2 regions of the Brevibacillus sp. FSL K6-6036 genome follow, and region 1 is predicted to be linked to the other one. Evidence: a T-box and tRNA genes for the amino acid it is inferred to sense, from the RefSeq annotation. Region 1 holds a T-box; the other holds one or more tRNA genes.
The links. A T-box is a leader RNA that pairs with one kind of tRNA and senses whether it is charged. The one in region 1 lies ahead of leuS (leucine--tRNA ligase), so its partner is inferred to be a tRNA-Leu.
Positions count from the first base shown of each region.

Region 1 (12,167 bases):
GGTAGACAGAGGTCTCAATTGTGCGGAGGAGCTCTACAAGCGCTTCATGATCCCCGGATTGCGCTTTCCTGATTAACTCTGCTTCTCCCATATTCTCCTCTCCCTCCTACAGACGGGGCGCTGTTAAAAAAGGTTGCAAGTATTTATGTATCGGAAATTTGCGTCTCCCAATAGATGGAGTCTTTCCGGATCACGAGTGTGATCGCTCCCTGCAAATCGGTTCGAAATACCTTTGCACCCGCTTCATGTAATCTTGTTAGTACCGCAGGCGAGGGATGCCCGTAGCGGTTTTTTTGTCCGGCAGAAATGACGGCGTTTTTCGGTTGTATGGCAGCCAGAAAATCGGCAGTAGTGGATGTGCGACTGCCGTGATGGCCTACTTTCAAAACATCTACAGACGGAGACAGCTTCCCCGCCAGCAGTTGATTTTCCCCTCTTTCCTCCAGATCACCGGTGAAGAGTACGGTCTTACCGTACGCGGTAAGCTGGAGCACAACAGATGCATCGTTGCCCGTCTGTGTGCCGCTCCCATCAGGATGAAGCCAAACCCACTCCACCCCCGGACCATCCGTCCAGGCTAGATCAGGCCTCCCTGTCAGTACCGGGATACGGCGCTCGCGGAAACGCGCAATCAGGCTCTCTTCTTCTTCACGGGGAGATGAGCCATTTACTAGTACGGCACCAATCGAAAAGCGCGATACGAGTGCTCCCATCCCTCCGATGTGGTCGTGATCCCCGTGCGTCATCACCACATAGTCGATCCGTTCTATTCCCCTTGCCCGTAAAAACGGGGCTACGATATCTTTACCTACCTCAAACGGATCGCGTTTTTTCCTCCAGGAGTCCCTGTTCCGGTACACAGGTGTCCCTCCCGCATCAATTAAGTATACCTTCTTTTTACCAATCTCGACAACGATAGAATCCCCTTGCCCTACATCCAGGAAGGTAATTCGTACTTCTTCAGTCCCTGAAAACGGCTGCCTGGCTAGGATGAGCAAGAGAAAATAGACCGCTACGTAGAGCCAAAAATCCCTGCGCCGATGGTAGCCGTTTTTCCATAATATCGGGAGCAAAACCAAAAAGACGGCATAGGCAATCATCCACCACAAATCCGGATGCGGCCAATAAGAAAACGGAACATTTGTCTGATGGAGTCGAAATAAGGGATCGTGCAGCCACTCCAGTATCCACGATGCCAAACCTGATGGCAGCACGGCCAGAGCAGGATGAAGCAAGCTGACGAGCAATGCTGCATACCCTGCGGGAAGCACTACGAGGGATAGGATCGGGACGGCGACGAGATTGACCAGCCAGGATACAGAGTGTGACTGATGAAAGTGATAGAGCAGGAAAGGAAACGAAACAGCTTGTGCGGCAAAGGTGACGCCTAGACTTGCCCGCAGCCAGGAAGGTCCAAACCGTATGCACGCCAGGCTGATCGGGACGTAAACGAGCAAGCCGAGCGTGACGGCAAAGGAAAGTTGAAAGCCGATATGCCACAGTTGATACGGATTGACAGTCAGCATACCGATCAAGGCCCAGCCCCACAGTTCTTTTCCATCCATTTTCCGGCTCATCGCCTGGTACAACAGGCCGATGCCTCCCATGATCCCGGCACGCACGGCAGAAGCGCTGGCTCCGACCAGAAGCACATACCCTGCGAGCATCCCGATCGTGCAAACAAGCGCTGTTTTTCGCGGAACGCCAAGACGTTCGATCCCCCACAGGAACATGCCGCTGACGAGCGTAACATGCAGGCCGGAAATCGCCAGAACATGGCTGATCCCCAGATTGGCGTACATTTCCTGCGTCTCCGGGGAAACGCCGTCAGTTACCCCCAGCAATAGCGAGCTCATATAGCCGGACGTTTCGTCGTCTCTGAATACGCGGTCCAGCCGTTCCTTGGCATCGTTTTGCCATTGATGGAACAGCCTCATCACCCCGGTCCTGGCCTCTCCCCTGACGAGCTCCCCATATTCCGCCTCACCTGTGACGTAAACTCCCTGCCATCTCAGGTAGCGCGCGTAGTCAAATGCGTGCGGATTGCGGGCTCCTGCGGGCAAGCTCAACAGCATCTTGCCCGCAATCCGGTCACCCGGAAGCCATTGCTCGATGGCCATTGCCTCCTGCTCTTGCTCTAATCCAACCCGAAACGCAATCCGCTCTGCGCCGGGCAAATCCTCCATTTGTTCCCTGCTGACCCCGACGCTCTCAACCAGAAGAAAAAAACGTGCCGAATCGCCGTCACGCTTGACAGGTGTCGCAATCTCTCCGCGAAAATGGATCAGCGATTCCTCCGCAGCCGGGACACGCAAATAGGATTGATGCATGCTATCATAGACATGAAAATAAAATCCGCTGCCAATACAGATCAGACTGACGAGGCTCAGCTTCTTTCCAGCTTCCTTGGGAATAAACACGCACACTGCAGCAAGCAGCCCTGCAAAGAGAAACAGCCAGGCAATCGACAAATAAGCTCCGGCAAGTACCCCTGCCAGATACGATAGACTAGCCCCAAAAGCAGTCAAGATATCCCCCTCCCGGATCAAGCATCGGAGCAACCAGTGTACACCGCTTCTCCGGGACAAAAAAAAGACCCTGCTTTTTGTGAGGGCAAAAGCTGCCTGACTGTCGCCCTTCCTTTCATAGAAAAGCGTCTGTTGCCACGGCTGGCACAGCTTCTTGGGCAATTGGAAAGATTGCTTTGACCGTCAATCCGTGATAGAGTTAGCTAGAGCAATCTGAGTGAGAGGAAGAGTCATTTCATATGTGTGGAATCGTATCACTCTACAACAAGCGGCAAGCGCCCGTCCTGCAAGAGACGATTGGCGCCATGACCCGTGTTATCCTGCACCGCGGTCCAGACGATGACGGTTTTCATCTGGAAGACAACATCGCACTGGGCTTTCGTCGTTTAAGCATCATTGACGTGGAAGGCGGCCATCAGCCGCTGTTTAACGAAACACGAGACATTTGGATCATCGGCAACGGCGAAATCTACAACTACAAAGAATTGCAGCAATGGTTGAAGGAGTGCGGTCACGTATTCCATACGGATTCCGACATCGAAACGATCCTGCATCTGTACGAGGAAGTCGGAACCGACGCGCCCAAGCATTTGCGGGGCATGTTTGGCTTCACGATTTATGATTCACGCAATAAACGCCTGTTCGGAGCGCGCGATCAATTCGGGATCAAGCCTCTCTATTATGTTGAGACAGAGGATTCGATTGCTGTTGCAAGCGAAATCAAAAGTCTGTTGGAGCTCCCCGGTGTCAAAAGAGAAGTAAATCCAACCGGCTTTTACCATTATTTGACATTCCAATACGTACCTGACCCGGAAACGATGTACCAGGGCATCTACCGCATCCCGCCTGCTCATTTCTTCATCATCCAGAACGACCGGATTCAGTTGGAACGTTATTGGGACGTGGAATTCAAGCCAGATGAGAGCAAGCCTTTTTCTTACTTTGTCGAAGGCACCCGCAGCATCATGCTGGAGTCTGTTGACAAACACCGGATCAGTGAAGTACCCCGCGGCGCGTTTTTGTCCAGCGGAGTGGATTCCAGCAGTATCGTCGCCATGCTGCGGACTTTCGAGGATGTCAAAACCTTTTCTGTCGGTTCCGACATCCCTGGATACAGCGAGCTGGACTACGCCCGCAGGACCGCACAATTTTTGGGAACCGAACACCACGAGCTGGTGGTAAACGCCCAGCGCTACATGGACGAGTTGCCCAGACTCGTCTGGCATCAGGATGAGCCCGTAGCCGATCCTTCGGCGATCCTGCTTTATTTCGTAGCTCAAATGGCCAGCGAACACGTGACAGTCGTTCTCTCCGGCGAAGGGGCAGACGAGTTTTTCGGGGGTTACAACATCTACCGGGAGCCACATTCCCTGCGCATGTTCTCTCATATGCCCGACTGGATGAGAAGCTCCGTCCGTTTTTTGGCAGAGAAACTGCCTGATCAGGTGAAAGGGAAAAACTTCCTGATCCGCGGCTCCAAAACGGTAGAAGAACGCTTTTTTGGAAATGCCCTGATCTTCAGTGAAGAAATGAAGGAACGCGTGGTCACACAGGATATCCTGCACTCGGAGTCATATCGGACCCCATGGTCGGTCACGGAGGAAATTTACAAGCGTGCGCAATCACTTGACGATGTGACCAAGATGCAGTATCTGGACATCCATACCTGGCTGCGCGGCAACATTTTGATGAAGGCAGACAAGATGACAATGGCCAACTCATTGGAGCTGCGCGTGCCTTTCATCGATACAAAAGTATTTGAATTTGCGGCTACCATCCCGACCAAATACAAAATTGCCAACGGCACGACGAAGCATGTTCTTCGCGAAGCCATGAAAGACTTCCTGCCTCCGGAAATCAAGACGAGGAAGAAGCTGGGCTTCCCAGTCCCTACCCGTCACTGGCTGAAAAATGAATTCTACAAATGGGCCAAGGAGCTTATTTTTGAGTCCAAGGTAGATCATCTGATCAACAAGGCGTACGTTCTCTATATGCTCGATGAACATCGCGAGGGCCATGCCGACTACAGCCGAAAAATCTGGACCATCCTGATCTTCATGCTGTGGCATCAGATCTTTATTGAGCAAAAGCATCAGTTTGGCCCTTACGTCAGTCCGAGTGTGGAGATTCGCCGAAAAAAGGACTCTCTGGAGAGGATCGGCTAACAGACTGAGGCGGATTGGCTAAGCGAAAGGCTTGCAAGTAACACCCGCTTTCGCTGCTGCAGTCGCAGCGTATTCAAAATCATTACAGGCTTCGCTCGTCGTATGACGGGCGGGCCTTTTTCTTTTTCCCGGGAATTCTCCCTTAGCTTTCCTATACTCGCAGCATTTTTCCTATAATCGCTCCAATTTTCCGATACTCGCTTCATTTTTCCGATACTGGCTGCATTTTTCGAAAAATTTGCGTACTCCCGCTGTCATTTCGTAGGATGCCTGTAGATGCAGGCAGTCCATCAAATATGCCTGCATATCACGGAGGTGTTTACATGCTGTATGACTTGTGGGAGCGCTATCGCCGGTACATACTCATAAGTCTCGCGGTTATCTTTGCAGGAGTAAGTTTTTGGATCTACAGAGCACAACAAAATACGGTGCACGCGGGCAGTCCGTTTCAGGAGGTGGCGTCGGCCAACGAATCGGATATAACGCTTGCTTCATCCGAGTCGTTACTGCCTGCTGCCGTCTCCAATCCCCAACAGCAAGGCGGAGTTGTATCAGAAATGGGGGTGAACCGGGCAGGCAGTCCATACACGGCGTTATCGGGTGCTGGTGCTTCGTCAGAAGGTGTCTCTTTAGGCGGCACCTCTTCAGGGAGCGTTTCTTCTGGCGGTGCTTCTTCTGGCAGTGCTTCCTCCAACGTCAGCGGGAGGACTGGCGCTTCCCCTCCTCTCCTCTATGTAGATGTCAAAGGAAAAGTAAAGCACCCCGGGCTTTATGCTTTGGAGCCGGGAGCAAGAGTGGCGGACGCGATCGAAAAAGCAGGAGGAACACTTCCCGACGGAGACGTGGAACGAATCAATCTTGCGGAAAAATTGACTGACGGAAGCGCCATTCTCATTCCTGTAAAAGGAGCCGCCTCTGCTTGTTCACAACAAGATGTGGCTTCCGCCGTCTCCCCCTCTGCCTCCGCTTCCGCTTCGGGCTCAGGCTCCGGAAGCGCCTCTCCTTCCGCCGCCGGCAAGGGGGTCAATGTGAATACGGCCACCCTGGAGGAATTGATGACGCTGCCAGGTGTCGGTGAATCTCGCGCAAAGGCCATTTTGGAATACAGAACAAAAAAGGGAGGATTCCGCTCTCCGGATGAGCTCAAGCAAATCAGCGGGATCGGGGCGAAAATCTACGAGCGGATGAAGGATCAGATCCGCATCCAGTAAGAAGGAGCATGAACGGGCTCGTCATCTCATAGAATGGGGGGAGAATGAGTAGAGGGAGGAAATTCCTATGGAAAGGATCGGCGTTGTTGGAACGGGCAGCATGGGCAGTCTATTGATCGATGCCCTGATTGCGGCCAAAGCCTTGTCTCCCAGCCAATTTATCGCTTACAACCGGACGGTCGCCAAAGCAGAAAAAATTGCCGACCGTCACCCCGGTCTGGTCGTCGCCACGAGCAATGCCCAAGTGGCAAAGGAAGCCGCCGTGCTGCTGCTGTGCATCAAGCCGTCTGAATACAGCAAGGTCCTTGTTGAACTCCGCGATTGGTTGACTTCGGATCATCTTTTAATCACCATCACGAGCCCTGTTTCATTGGAGCATTTGGAGTCGCTCGTTCCCTGCCCGGTTGCCAGAGTGGTCCCCAGCATTACCAATGCCGCAGGCAGCGGCGTCAGTTTATGCGAATTCGGCATGCGCATTACCCCCGAGTGGCGTGACAAGATCCTTCATCTCTTTTCTAGCATCAGTCAACCGGTAGAGGTGCCAGAGCCATTTTTGCGGGTGGCCTCCGATATTACCAGCTGCGGCCCGGCTTTTGTCAGCTACATTCTTCGCCATATGATTAATGACGCTATGGAAGAGACCGGCATTTCGGAAGAAGCTGCCTCCCATTTGGCCATGCAAATGATCATTGGAATGGGGGAGTTGTTTAAAAAGGAGATGTTCTCCTTCCAGGCTCTCGAAAAGCGTGTTTGTGTACCCGGAGGGATTACAGGCGAAGGTCTTATAGCCCTTCAGAACGGCATTCCCGGCGTTTTTCGCGAGGTATTCCGACGCACCCATTCCAAATTTGCAGAAGACGTGGAAATGGTGAAAATCCAGTTGCGAACAGTACCGCCAGCCAATGGCAACGGCCTCCCTTCGTCTTGAAGCATAGAAAAAGGAACGAAGCCTTTTGAATGGCTCCGTTCCTCTTCCTTGGCACTTTCTTAACGAACGACGATATTTACCAGTTTTCCTGGTACTGCAATTACTTTGACGATTGTCTTGCCTTCGATCAGCTCTTTGATCGTCTCATTGTTTCCAGCCATTTCTTCCATTTGCTCTTTGGTCGCATCAGCTGGAATGAGCAGTTTTTCCCGGTTTTTACCGTTAATTTGCAGGACGATCTCCACTTCATCCTCTACCAGCTTGGACTCATCATATTCTGGCCATGGCTCGTAGGACAGTGTTTCCTTGTGGCCCAGTTTTTCCCACAGCTCTTCACAAATGTGAGGAGCAATCGGAGCCAACATCTTCACGAAGCCTTCCATATAGGTTTTTGGCAGAGCTTCAGCGCGGTACGCTTCATTGATGAAGACCATTAGCTGCGAAATACCGGTATTGAAACGAAGGTTCTCGTAATCCTCCGTCACTTTTTTCACAGTCTGATGATACACCCGCTCAAGCGGTTGCAGGTCAGCCTTTGGAGAGATTTTCGTGTTCAGCGCGCCATTGTCATCTACGTACAATCTCCAGACGCGGTCAAGGAAGCGGCGTGCGCCGTCGAGCCCTTTTGTCGACCAAGCGATAGAGGCGTCGAGCGGACCCATGAACATTTCGTACAGGCGCAATGTGTCGGCACCGTGGCTGTGAACGATTTCGTCCGGGTTGACGACATTGCCTTTGGATTTGCTCATCTTCTCGTTGTTTTCACCCAGAATCATGCCCTGGTTGAACAGCTTCTGGAACGGCTCCTTCGTCGGCACAACGCCGATATCGTAGAGGAATTTGTGCCAGAAACGAGCATACAGCAGATGAAGAACCGCGTGTTCCGCACCGCCGATGTAAATGTCGATCGGGAGCCATTCCTTCAGCTTTTCCGGATCGGCAAATGCCTTGTCGTTGTGTGGGTCGATAAAGCGCAGGAAGTACCAGCAGCTTCCTGCCCACTGTGGCATCGTATTGGTTTCCCGACGGGCTTTCATCCCCGTTTCCGGATCGACGATGTTCACCCACTCGCTGATGTTGGCCAGCGGCGACTCGCCTGTTCCGGAAGGCTTGATTTCCTTCGTCTTCGGCAGGACGACCGGCAGCTCTGCTTCCGGCACTACCTTCATCGTTCCGTCCTCCAGGTGGATGATCGGAATCGGCTCTCCCCAATAACGCTGGCGGCTAAACAGCCAATCGCGCAGGCGGAAGGTTACTTTTCGGTTTCCTTTGTTGTTCTCCTCCAGCCATTCAATCATTTTACTGATTGCCTGTTCCTTGTTCAATCCATCCAGGAAGCCGGAGTTGATGTGCTCCCCATCGCCCGTATACGCTTGCTTGGATACATCTCCGCCGCGGATTACTTCCTTGATCGGCAGATTGTATGCTTGCGCAAATTCATAGTCGCGCTCATCGTGAGCGGGAACAGCCATTACAGAACCGGTACCGTAACTGATCAGGACGTAGTCGGCAATCCAGATCGGCAGTTTTTCTCCATTTACCGGATTGATTGCGTACGCACCTGTAAACACGCCCGTTTTTTCCTTGGCCAGGTCTGTACGCTCCAAATCGCTTTTCCGTTTGGCTTGCTCCAGGTAGTCTTCAACTGCCTGCTTTTGTTCCGGTGTTGTAATTTTCTCCACCAGCTTGTGCTCCGGAGCAAGCACTGCGAAGGTAGCGCCGTACAAAGTGTCCGGGCGGGTCGTGAAGACAGTGAAGGTCTCGTCGTGGCCGTCAACGGAAAAGACAACCTCAGCGCCTTCAGAGCGGCCAATCCAGTTGCGCTGCATTTCTTTGATGCTTTCCGGCCAATCAAGCTCCTCCAAATCTTCCAGCAGACGATCAGCATACTTGGTGATTTTCAGTACCCACTGTTTCATCGGACGGCGTTCTACCGGATGTCCTCCGCGCTCACTTTTCCCGTCAATTACCTCTTCGTTGGCCAGAACTGTTCCCAATGCTGGGCACCAGTTCACGGCAACTTCGTCGATATACGCCAGGCCATGCTCATACAGCTTGGTAAAAATCCACTGTGTCCATTTGTAATAAGCAGGATCGGTTGTATTGATTTCACGGTCCCAATCGTAAGAAAAACCAAGAGATTTAATTTGACGGCGGAACGTATTGATGTTGCGCTCCGTAAACTCTGCCGGGTCGTTGCCCGTGTCCAGCGCATATTGCTCAGCAGGCAGCCCGAACGCATCCCATCCCATCGGGTGCAGGACATTGTAGCCTTGCATCCGTTTCATCCGGGACAAAATATCCGTCGCGGTATAGCCTTCCGGGTGTCCTACGTGAAGGCCTGCTCCGGATGGATACGGGAACATGTCGAGAGCATAAAACTTCTTCTTGCTCGGATCATCCAGCGTTTTAAAGGTTTTATTCTCTTCCCAATACGTCTGCCATTTCTTTTCGATTTCCTGATGATTGTAAGCCATGATTTGCACTCCTATCGTAGATTCATGAAAACAAACAAATGCTTCGCCCATTAAGAAGAAGAGGGCCACTTCAATAAAAAATAAAAACCTCCCGCCCCCAATCGCGAAACGAAAAGGGACGAGAGGATTATATACGCTCCCGCGGTACCACCCACATTGGTGAACAGACGGCACACCGATCATCGCTTTGCTTCACAGAAAGCAGAAGTCCTGATGCTTGCAATCATAAGCTCACCCGCTTGAAAAATCCGTATCGTGGATAGACGCTCCCCCTTACGCAACCGCTCCTACTGGACGGTCTTCAGGCAGAGTGCTTCGAGGCGAGTTCGGAAAGGGACGGGTTGACTTTCACCTGCCGTCAACTCTCTTTTGCCGTTTCACTTTCGTACTACTCCTCATCAACGCATTCCTTGTTTGTGGTTGTACTTTCGATTATAGACAATCAATGCCAATGCTGTCAATCTCGCGGACGGCAAGCCGAGAAAAACAAACGCTCACTCGTCTCTTGCGGTGGCTGGCCGCTAAAATCGGCCGTTATTTCCACATCGACAAAGCCGGTCTCCATCAGCCAGCGAGCAAGCTCATATGGCTGATACGCCCTCTGCTCATGCACTTCCTCGATACGTTCGTACAAGCCGTTTTCCTGCCGCAGAAAAAAGGTCAGTTCATGCGCTACCTCGAGCCGCAGCGGATCGCAGAAACATTGCCAAATGTACGAAACTTCCTCTTCGGCCAGAGTAAAGGTCTGGTCTCCAAAACCGTGCAGGATTTTGTATGGACTGTGCACGTCGAACAAAAAGGTCCCGCCTGGATGCAGATGCTCGAAGACGAGAGAAAATGTCCGTTTCACGTCCTCTTCTTCCGTCAAGTAGCTGAGCGAGTCGCAAAAGGACAAGACACTGTCTGTCTTGGGCAATGCCAGTTCGCGCATGTCCTGTTCGACCCATTTGACTTGGGCCTGCTCCCGCCTCATCTTGTCGTACGCTACTGCAAGCATGTCAGCAGACAGATCAACTCCTGTCACCTGATACCCTCTTTTTGCCAGGGGAATGGCGATGCTTCCGGTCCCGCAGCCGAGGTCAATGACTTGACGCGGCTTCCCTTTCCTGGTCCAGACACCCTCTGCCCAATCGAGCCACTGATCGTAAGGGGAGTCGGTCATCAGCCTGTCGTAGACAGCCGCCATTTGCCCGTACGCCATTTACCTCAGCCTTCCTCTCCAAATTGGACGATAGGGGCTTCGGCCCACAGCCGCTCGAGATTGTAAAACTCGCGGTCTTCGCGATGGAATACGTGGATGACGACATCCTCCAGGTCGACAAGCACCCAGCGTCCTTCGTCTGCTCCCTCAATGCCGCGTACCTTGTAACCGTTCTTGTGAGCCTGATCACGGATCTCGGAAACGATTGCTTGTACTTGCCGTTCATTGTTCCCGTGGCAAATCATGAAATAATCCGCAATGACGGACAGCTTGCTGATGTCCATGATGATCAGATTTTCCGCCTTCTTGTCCTCTGCCGCCTTTGCCACCAGTCTTGCCAGGGCTTCTACTGTTTTAACCATGAAACTCCTCCTTATGTATCCAGTCCGGATACGAGATCGTTATATGCCAACAGTGTCAATGGATACACCGTTTTTTTCTGCTGGATCAAATGTTGAATCGTACTGCCGAGAGCTTGCGCCAAAGCTTTATCCAGATCTTGCGACGCCAAGCTGCGAATCGTTTCAACACCGGGAAAGATTCGGTTTGGTTCTATATAGTCTGCCACACAAACGATTTTTTCTAACAGCGTCATCCCGTCCCGGCCCGTTGTATGGTAGCGAACGGCCTGGATGATGTCCGGGTCGGAGACATTCATCTCCGTCTGGATGACGATTGCTCCGGCAAATGAATGCCACAGCTCCTTGTCCCCGTTCAAAAGGTCGGCGGGGAGATCGTGACGAATGAGAACGTCACGCATCCTTTCAACCGGCCAGCATTTGCAGTAGTCGTGCAAAAAACCCGCCAGTTCGGCCTTATCGGGGTCTGCCCCATACTGAAGCGCCAGCTGTCTGGCAGTTTCGGCCACGCCCAGCGTATGCTGATACCGCTTCTCGTGCATTTGGGCGCGGACTTGGCTGAGAAGCGCTTCCCGATCATTCAACCAACTCATATAGTCCGTACTCCTTTATATAACGCTCGACAGCCGGGGGTACGAGGTAACGAATGCTCTTGCCCCGGGCTGCTTTTTCCCGGATCAGTGTCGAAGACAAATCCCACGCCGGCATCTCCACCAAGGTCACAAAATCGCGATATTCACTTTCTATCAGCTCGGCCCCTGGACGCGAAAGACCGATGAACCGCACCATTTTGACCAAGTCGTCTATCCGATACCATTGCCGTAGTGTTTTTACCATATCTCCGCCAATGATAAAAGAAAACTGGCAATCCGGATACATCTCAACGAGACTTCGCATCGTGTCGTAGGTATAGGATGGACCGCCACGTTTGAGCTCTATGTCGATTGCCCGAAAGGCAGGGTGATCCGCCACAGCAAGCTCTACCATCCGCAGCCGATCGCCGGCTGGGGTCAATCCTGCCCGTTCCTTGTGCGGCGGAATATGTGCCGGCATAAACCAGACCTCATCCAGCCCCGCTTGTTCCCTTGCTTGCTCAGCGGCCAGAAGGTGACCGGCATGGATGGGATCAAATGTGCCTCCCATGATTCCGATTTGGATTTTTGACTGTCCCATCGGTTATGGCAGTTTGATTGTTTTGTTCTCCCTGGACTCCTTGTACAGCACGACCGTATGGCCAATGAGCTGCACCAGCTCCGCTTCTGCTCCCGCCGCCAGAGCTTCGGCTACTTCATGCTTGT
Region 1 covers NZ_CP150173.1:1,845,128-1,857,294, reverse strand. The annotation lists gene NST37_RS09255 (sigma-70 family RNA polymerase sigma factor) at 1-91, opposite strand, end outside; gene NST37_RS09250 (DNA internalization-related competence protein ComEC/Rec2) at 144-2,528, opposite strand; gene asnB (asparagine synthase (glutamine-hydrolyzing)) at 2,768-4,693, shown strand; gene NST37_RS09240 (helix-hairpin-helix domain-containing protein) at 5,017-5,904, shown strand; gene comER (late competence protein ComER) at 5,972-6,832, shown strand; gene leuS (leucine--tRNA ligase) at 6,892-9,309, opposite strand; T-box leader at 9,421-9,720, opposite strand; gene NST37_RS09225 (class I SAM-dependent methyltransferase) at 9,767-10,510, opposite strand; gene rsfS (ribosome silencing factor) at 10,516-10,872, opposite strand; gene yqeK (bis(5'-nucleosyl)-tetraphosphatase (symmetrical) YqeK) at 10,884-11,462, opposite strand; gene NST37_RS09210 (nicotinate-nucleotide adenylyltransferase) at 11,446-12,042, opposite strand; gene yhbY (ribosome assembly RNA-binding protein YhbY) at 12,046-12,167, opposite strand, start outside.

Region 2 (6,598 bases), 560 kb from region 1:
CCGCCTTTTTCGATTTCAACAGAATAAACTTCAAAGCGTTTATCCTCCTGGAAGGGAAAGTAGGGGTAAACGCGATACTTCCCATCGTCTTCAGATAATGTTTGAACCTCGCTCCGCAAGACCACTTTCGTATCGGGTTGCGGATGATTGATGAGGGAAGTGAAGGAGATCTTCAAGCCATTTGCGATTTTCCAGATCGTTGTAATCGTGGGGCTCGATTCGCCTCTTTCAATTTGACCGATCATTGTTTTGCTGACTCCAGTCAGTTCTCCGACCTTTTCAAGAGTCAGTTTCTTGCTTTCTCGGATGGCTTTTAAGTTTTTGGCAATGATCAGATTGATCTCTTCCATACACACACTCCTTATTTACAATATGACGTCCAATTTGTACAATATAAAGTAAACCGTTATAACGGTCGCTGTCGTCGTTATAACACATTCGGTAAAGGAGGTTCCCAGATGCCTTTCTTTTCATTATTGCTCTACGCTTTTGTTTCCAGCTTTACGCCAGGACCCAATAACATTATGGCAATGGTATTTGCCAATAAGTACGGTTTTAAGAAGACGCTGCGGTTTTGTTTCGGAGTTGGTTCAGGCTTTTTCATCATTATGTTACTGTGCAGTTACTTTGATCTCCTGCTGAAAAGCTTCATTCCGAAAATGGAATGGATCATGACGGTTTTAGGCGCAATCTACATGGTGTATTTGGCTATTAAATTGATTATCAGCAAACAGCATGAAAATGACAATAATGGGGACCAAAACAGCTTCATAACAGGCATGCTCTTGCAATTCGTCAATCCAAAAGCTATCTTGTACGGCATTACGATCGTTTCAACCTTCATTCTCCCGTATCACACTTCGAATCTCAGCTTGATCGGGTATTCCTTTTTTCTGGCGGTCATTGGTTTTATGGGTACGATCAGTTGGAGTGTGTTTGGTTCCGTTTTTCAAAGGTTCTTATCCAAGTACAGGAATCAGTTTCAGGTAGTTATGGCATTGTTATTGGTATTTACCGCTATTTCGATTCTTGTGCATTAAAGAAAAGAAAGAGAATTGATTCCAAAGAAAAAGGGACAGCTCTTCAGCTATCCCAAAAGGTGACTTACAGTTGGCCCACGAACGATGCCTAGCACGCTTGGAAGCTTTTCGATTCTTCCAGGCGGGCAGCTATCCTTCTACTCATCAGAGTAACGTTTGACCCCGAAGAACGGATAGAGCTTATGCATATTCGACAGCTTTTCGTAGCGGACGTCGTCGCCATTGGCATGAACGATCAGATCGTCGCCGAGATAAATGGCTACGTGGGATACGCGGCCTCTTCCCATGGTGTCGTAGAAGACGAGGTCACCAGGTAGAGCATCATCCAGTGAGACTGCCTGTCCGCCTTGAAATTGTTCTTCGGAGGTGCGAGGCAGGGTGATTCCCAGCTCTTTGAATACATAGGAAGTAAATCCGCTGCAGTCAAATCCGCTCGTCGTCGTTCCGCCCAATACGTAAGGGGTGTTCAACAGCGGTTCGAATGCTCGATACAACTCTTTGGTTGAGAATGAGCTTTTCTTGCGCTTTTTCGATTCTTCTTTAGAAGAGGATTCGGAAGAGGAGGACACCTCATCCAAATAATCGGTCGCAACAAATGATTCGTCTTGACCAAACGAAATCTTGGTCCATTCCGCTCCAGGGTCCAGGACATCTACGACCGCGCCCATTGGAAGCTTTCCGATCACTTCTGAATCGAGTGTAGGGGACTTGCGGACATTTACGATGTCACCGGTAATCCGTGCTTTTATCCCGGCCCCAATGCTAGATGACTTCCCTTGGGAAACGATATCGGCAGGAGCTTCGTTTACCGCCGACTCAGCAGCCGCATAAACAGGGGGAGTCGCTGTACCCGGCAAGGAAAGGCTTTGACCGATCGACAGCCGATCAGATGACAACTGATTTACTTGCATCAACTCTTGAACCGTTGTCTGATTCTCCCTGGCGATTTTCATCAGTGTGTCGCCCGCTTGAACCACATACACAGGGGAAGAAGCGTGGGCAGTCACTGGCATGAATGCGCAAACGGAGAGGATGGCGAGTATTCGTGTCGTTTTTTTCATAGAAGATCGTCTCCATTTTCTACATGATTCCGCATTGTGCTACATTAAATTGTAGCGAAAAATGGCTGGTAAATCTATGAAAACTTTTTTTGAAAAATCATAGAAATAGTTCTTGTTTTCTTTTTGAGGACATGCTATATTACAAGAGTCGCCGCTAGAAAGCGCGGTGCCATCGGAAAATGGAGCTGTGGTGAAGTTGGAGTTCACGCCGGTCTGTCACACCGGAGGTCGCGGGTTCGAGTCCCGTCAGCTCCGCCATTTTTACGAAGAAGCAACGAGTCTCTCGCCCGTAAACGGGTTCACCCTTTCAGCATGGACGTGCCGGTGTAGCTCAATTGGTAGAGCACCTGACTTGTAATCAGGGGGTTGTGGGTTCAAGTCCTATCGCCGGCACCACTTTACAACTTAATAGCTTGCGGTCGTGGCGGAATTGGCAGACGCGCTAGATTCAGGTTCTAGTGGTGGCAACACCGTGGAGGTTCAAGTCCTCTCGACCGCATCAACCAAGTAATGAAGAGCTCTTGAATTTGTCCTATGGACGATTCAGGAGCTTTTTGCATATGCGGGACTGATACGGGAACCCGTTTTGCCCTGCTCCTCGCAGAGACTACTAGCAGAGTACGGACCAAGTATGTTATTGCAAATTGGAGTCGAACTGTATATTATGGATATTGCGGGTCTGTAATAGTTATTATATGAAGTAGGGAGGAGGGGAAACATGCAGTTGCAAATAAGCATTGCAATCTCGATGCAGACAAGAAGCGATAAGCTTTTTGCATCTTAATTACGGATATTACAAATCCATAAAGGAGTGTTAATGGTGGGAAAACAACTGCTTGATGTAGCGATTATTGGCGGAGGTCCGGCTGGGTTGAATGCTGCCCTCATGCTTGGGAGAGCGAGAAAAAATGTGGCGGTGATCGATGAAGGCCATCCCCGCAATGCGGTGACTCGCGAGACCCACGGGTTTCTTACCCGTGACGGAATAAGTCCAGGTGAATTTCGGCGAATTGCGAAGGAGGAGATAAGCGCCTATCCGTCCGTGTCTTTCGTGGCGGATACGGCCGTTTCGATCACGGGATCAGATGGACATTTTCAAATTATGACAGAGCAAGGTAAGACTTTTGAAAGCAGAAAGGTGCTGTTTGCCATAGGAATGAAGGATCGGCCGCTGGACATTCCTGGACTAGCGGAAGTTTACGGAAAAAGCGCCTTCGTTTGCCCGTATTGCGATGGCTGGGAATTAAGCGACCAGCCGCTAGTCATCATTAACAAGGGGGCAGAGCTTATGCACTTCGCTCCATTGATTTCCGGATGGACGAATCGTTTTGCCATCTGCACGAACGGCCCCGATGAGCTGACGGATGCACAGCGCGAAGAGCTAAAGCGACATCAAGTCCCCCTATTTGACTCGCCGATTCAATCCATTGACTCCAGCGAAGGAATCGTCCGTCAAGTGGTTCTCGAAGACGGGACAACCATTCCGTGCAGGGGGATCTTTTTTAAACCGGTGCTGGTCGCGGGATCGGAGCTGCCGCGAACGATCGGATGCCGCATCACGGAAGCGGGAACGGTCGTTGTCGACGAGTTCGGGAAAACGAATGTCCCGGGCGTCTATAGCGCCGGAGATGCGGCATCGCGGCTCTATCAGGCGATTGCTGCAGCTTCTATGGGCGCATTTGTCGCTGCGGCCATCAATAATGAATTGAATATGGAGGCTTGGAGGAGAAACGGCTGAAGTTTCTTGCGGCAGATTTCGTCAGGTATTCAGGTACGAGGGGAGTTTCCAAAGAAAAAGTTGACGGTAGATATTTTACCTGCGTTAAATGGTCCTTATTTTGCCGGGCTTTTAGATGAGTTTCTGTCTTGGCGATTCGTTTTTTGGCTGGTGCTTTCTTTCATTGGCTTGTCTGAAGTGCTGACGATTCCCGCATTTCGCAAATTTTCGGTGAGAGAAGAAAGCGGCCTCCAACAACGGCCGCAAAGAAGGATATGTGGTGCTCCTGGCCGATGGAACGTGTTTGCTGTTGACTGGACGCGGTTTTATAACCGATTGGAGAGGGATGGCGCTTGCAGCAAGTGGGAGTGCTGATCATGATACAGCCCTTGCGAAAGCTGCTCCCCGAGGGTACTTTCCGTGCAAGGAGAGGCATGCCCGCGACCATTGGCTCAAGTGGGTTGTTTGTCGCTTGCTATCATGCCACTGAAAGTAACGTTGCATTGGGTTTGTTGACAGGAATATTGCTGGCATTGTCTTTGCAATTGCTTTTTGTTCTCTTGTGCTTTGCGATTTCCTTTCACATCAAACAAAGGTGTAGACTAACGAGCCGGAGTCCTCCATATGATTTGGATGGAACAGTCCCCCTGCAAAGCGGCAACGGGGTGCCTTTCCCATTTTCCCAAAGTCCGCTTTACATCTCCATCGTCTGCGAATATAATAATTCTTGTCGCTTGCGGTCGTGGCGGAATTGGCAGACGCGCTAGATTCAGGTTCTAGTGGTGGCAACACCGTGGAGGTTCAAGTCCTCTCGACCGCACCATATGTAAACATAAGGCCCTTCAGATTCTTCTGAAAGGTCTTTTTTTGTCTGAATATATTGCTGAGAGGGAAAGGGAAATATACGATAAAATAACAATTGTAGATATCGTAACCGGAGGCTTAAAATAAACCATTTGTCATTGATTATCGATAAGCTGTAGATCTATTGCACAAGACTCAGCTTGGTGGACCCATCCACTGGAAACAACAAATGAATAGAGGGCTACTATGGACGAGATAAAAATAATCCTAAGAGAGCAGTATGGTATCGATTGCAAAAATGTTTCGCCGCAGCAGGGGGGATGGTCTGCGCTGGCCTACAAAGTGTTTGATGATCGGTGTACTTATTTCCTGAAGGTTTATGAAAAAAACAGAGCATCTACCTCCAAGTGGACTACTCTCGTTGATACGTACATGCCTGTCACCGTTTGGCTCCAGCAAAATAGCGGCTTGAAGGGGAAAATTCCTGTGCCGCTATTCACAACAAATGGCGATTATAAATACGAAAGTAAAGATGCCATCTATCTTCTTTTTCAATATATTGACGGAGAAACGATTGGCAATCGTGAGTTAAGCAGGGAGCAGGTTTGTCAGCTCGCGGAAATCGTTGCGGAGCTCCATTTGTATGGGGAAGAAATCCCTGTTCAAACAGAAGGACTCCGGGAAGTTTTTGAGGTTCCGTTTTTGCAGGAGCTGAGGAACGCATTGGATCACGATTGGAACAAGCTGTCAACGGATGTTGTGAAAATGATCGAACCAAAGATGGAACGTATCAAGAGCCTGTCCGATAGCATTCGCAGGCTGTCTGCAAGGTTGAAAAACAGTCATCCCAAACTGGCTCTATGCCATACCGATATCCACAATTGGAATTTGATGCTGGCCGAAGAGAAGCTGATTCTGATTGACTGGGAAGGACTTACAGTGGCTCCCGTAGAAGCCGATCTGATGTTCCTGGTTGATCATCCGCATTTCGACACATTTTTAAGCGTCTATCGGAAACGCCATAAAGACTATTCCTTTAACCCCGATGCCCTCCAGTTTTATCAGGAGAAACGGAAATTGGAAGACATGTGGGAATTTGTTCAGCAGCTTTTATTCGATGAGCAGGATGCCGGGGAGAGAGCCGCAACGATCAGCTTGTTGGCGAAAGAGTTAAAAACGCTCGTTTAGATCATATAAGTGCTGCGATAGCCGTTTCGGTGGTAGAAGGAGCAGGAAGGAACTGTGAGGGACTTTGGCAATTTGAGTGCTTTTGTGTTGAGACTGGCCGTTTCCATGGGCTTAAAGCATGCCTATAAACCTGTTTTAAGACTGAAGCACACGATATAGCGCACTGGAATAACGGAAACAGAGCGGCTGCAGCAGGGTGAAAGCAGCCGCTCTGTTCTTTTGTTAGCGTGAAAGGACATGCACGGGGCAAAAAAATCAAGAGTCTGCCATGACCGGAAGCTCGATCTCGGCTCGCAGCCCTTTCCCCGTATCGCTCGTCAGGATCAGCCTTCCCTGATGGGCTTTGGCAATCCGCGCGACCATCGGGAGGCCGAGTCCGTGGCCGTTCTGTACAGGGCTCTTTCTCTTGGTCGAGTACGGCAGCTCCAGCAAATCGGCAAGCTCGCTTTGCGGTATTCCTTTTCCGTTATCCGTGACGGTGAAGCGGCACGTTTTTTTGTCGGGGGAACGCATGATTTGCAAAAGAATCTGGCAGCCCTCTCGATTGTGAAGCATGCTATTTTGCAGAAGGTTGGCAATCGCCCGCTGCAGCAGTCTTTCATCACCATTGACCTTGATGTTCTCATCCTCGACAGCCAGTTGCAGGGAGAATCTCTCACCGACATCATGGTTGTTGAGAAAGTCTGATACGGCCTGCCGGGCAAGCACCGGCAGCCTTACAGCCTTCCAGCTTACCGGCTGCATCTCGTACTCAAGCATGGAGACCAAATGGAGATCGCTGACAAGGG
Region 2 covers NZ_CP150173.1:2,408,263-2,414,860, forward strand. The annotation lists gene NST37_RS12050 (XRE family transcriptional regulator) at 1-350, opposite strand, end outside; gene NST37_RS12055 (LysE family transporter) at 459-1,040, shown strand; gene NST37_RS12060 (C40 family peptidase) at 1,178-2,101, opposite strand; tRNA gene NST37_RS12065 (tRNA-Asp) at 2,283-2,359, shown strand; tRNA gene NST37_RS12070 (tRNA-Thr) at 2,422-2,497, shown strand; tRNA gene NST37_RS12075 (tRNA-Leu) at 2,517-2,600, shown strand; gene NST37_RS12080 (NAD(P)/FAD-dependent oxidoreductase) at 2,922-3,839, shown strand; tRNA gene NST37_RS12085 (tRNA-Leu) at 4,555-4,641, shown strand; gene NST37_RS12090 (aminoglycoside phosphotransferase family protein) at 4,869-5,810, shown strand; gene NST37_RS12095 (HAMP domain-containing sensor histidine kinase) at 6,066-6,598, opposite strand, start outside.
Region 2: it has a tRNA-Leu gene. The T-box ahead of leuS (leucine--tRNA ligase) is inferred to sense a tRNA for this amino acid. The anticodon was not compared.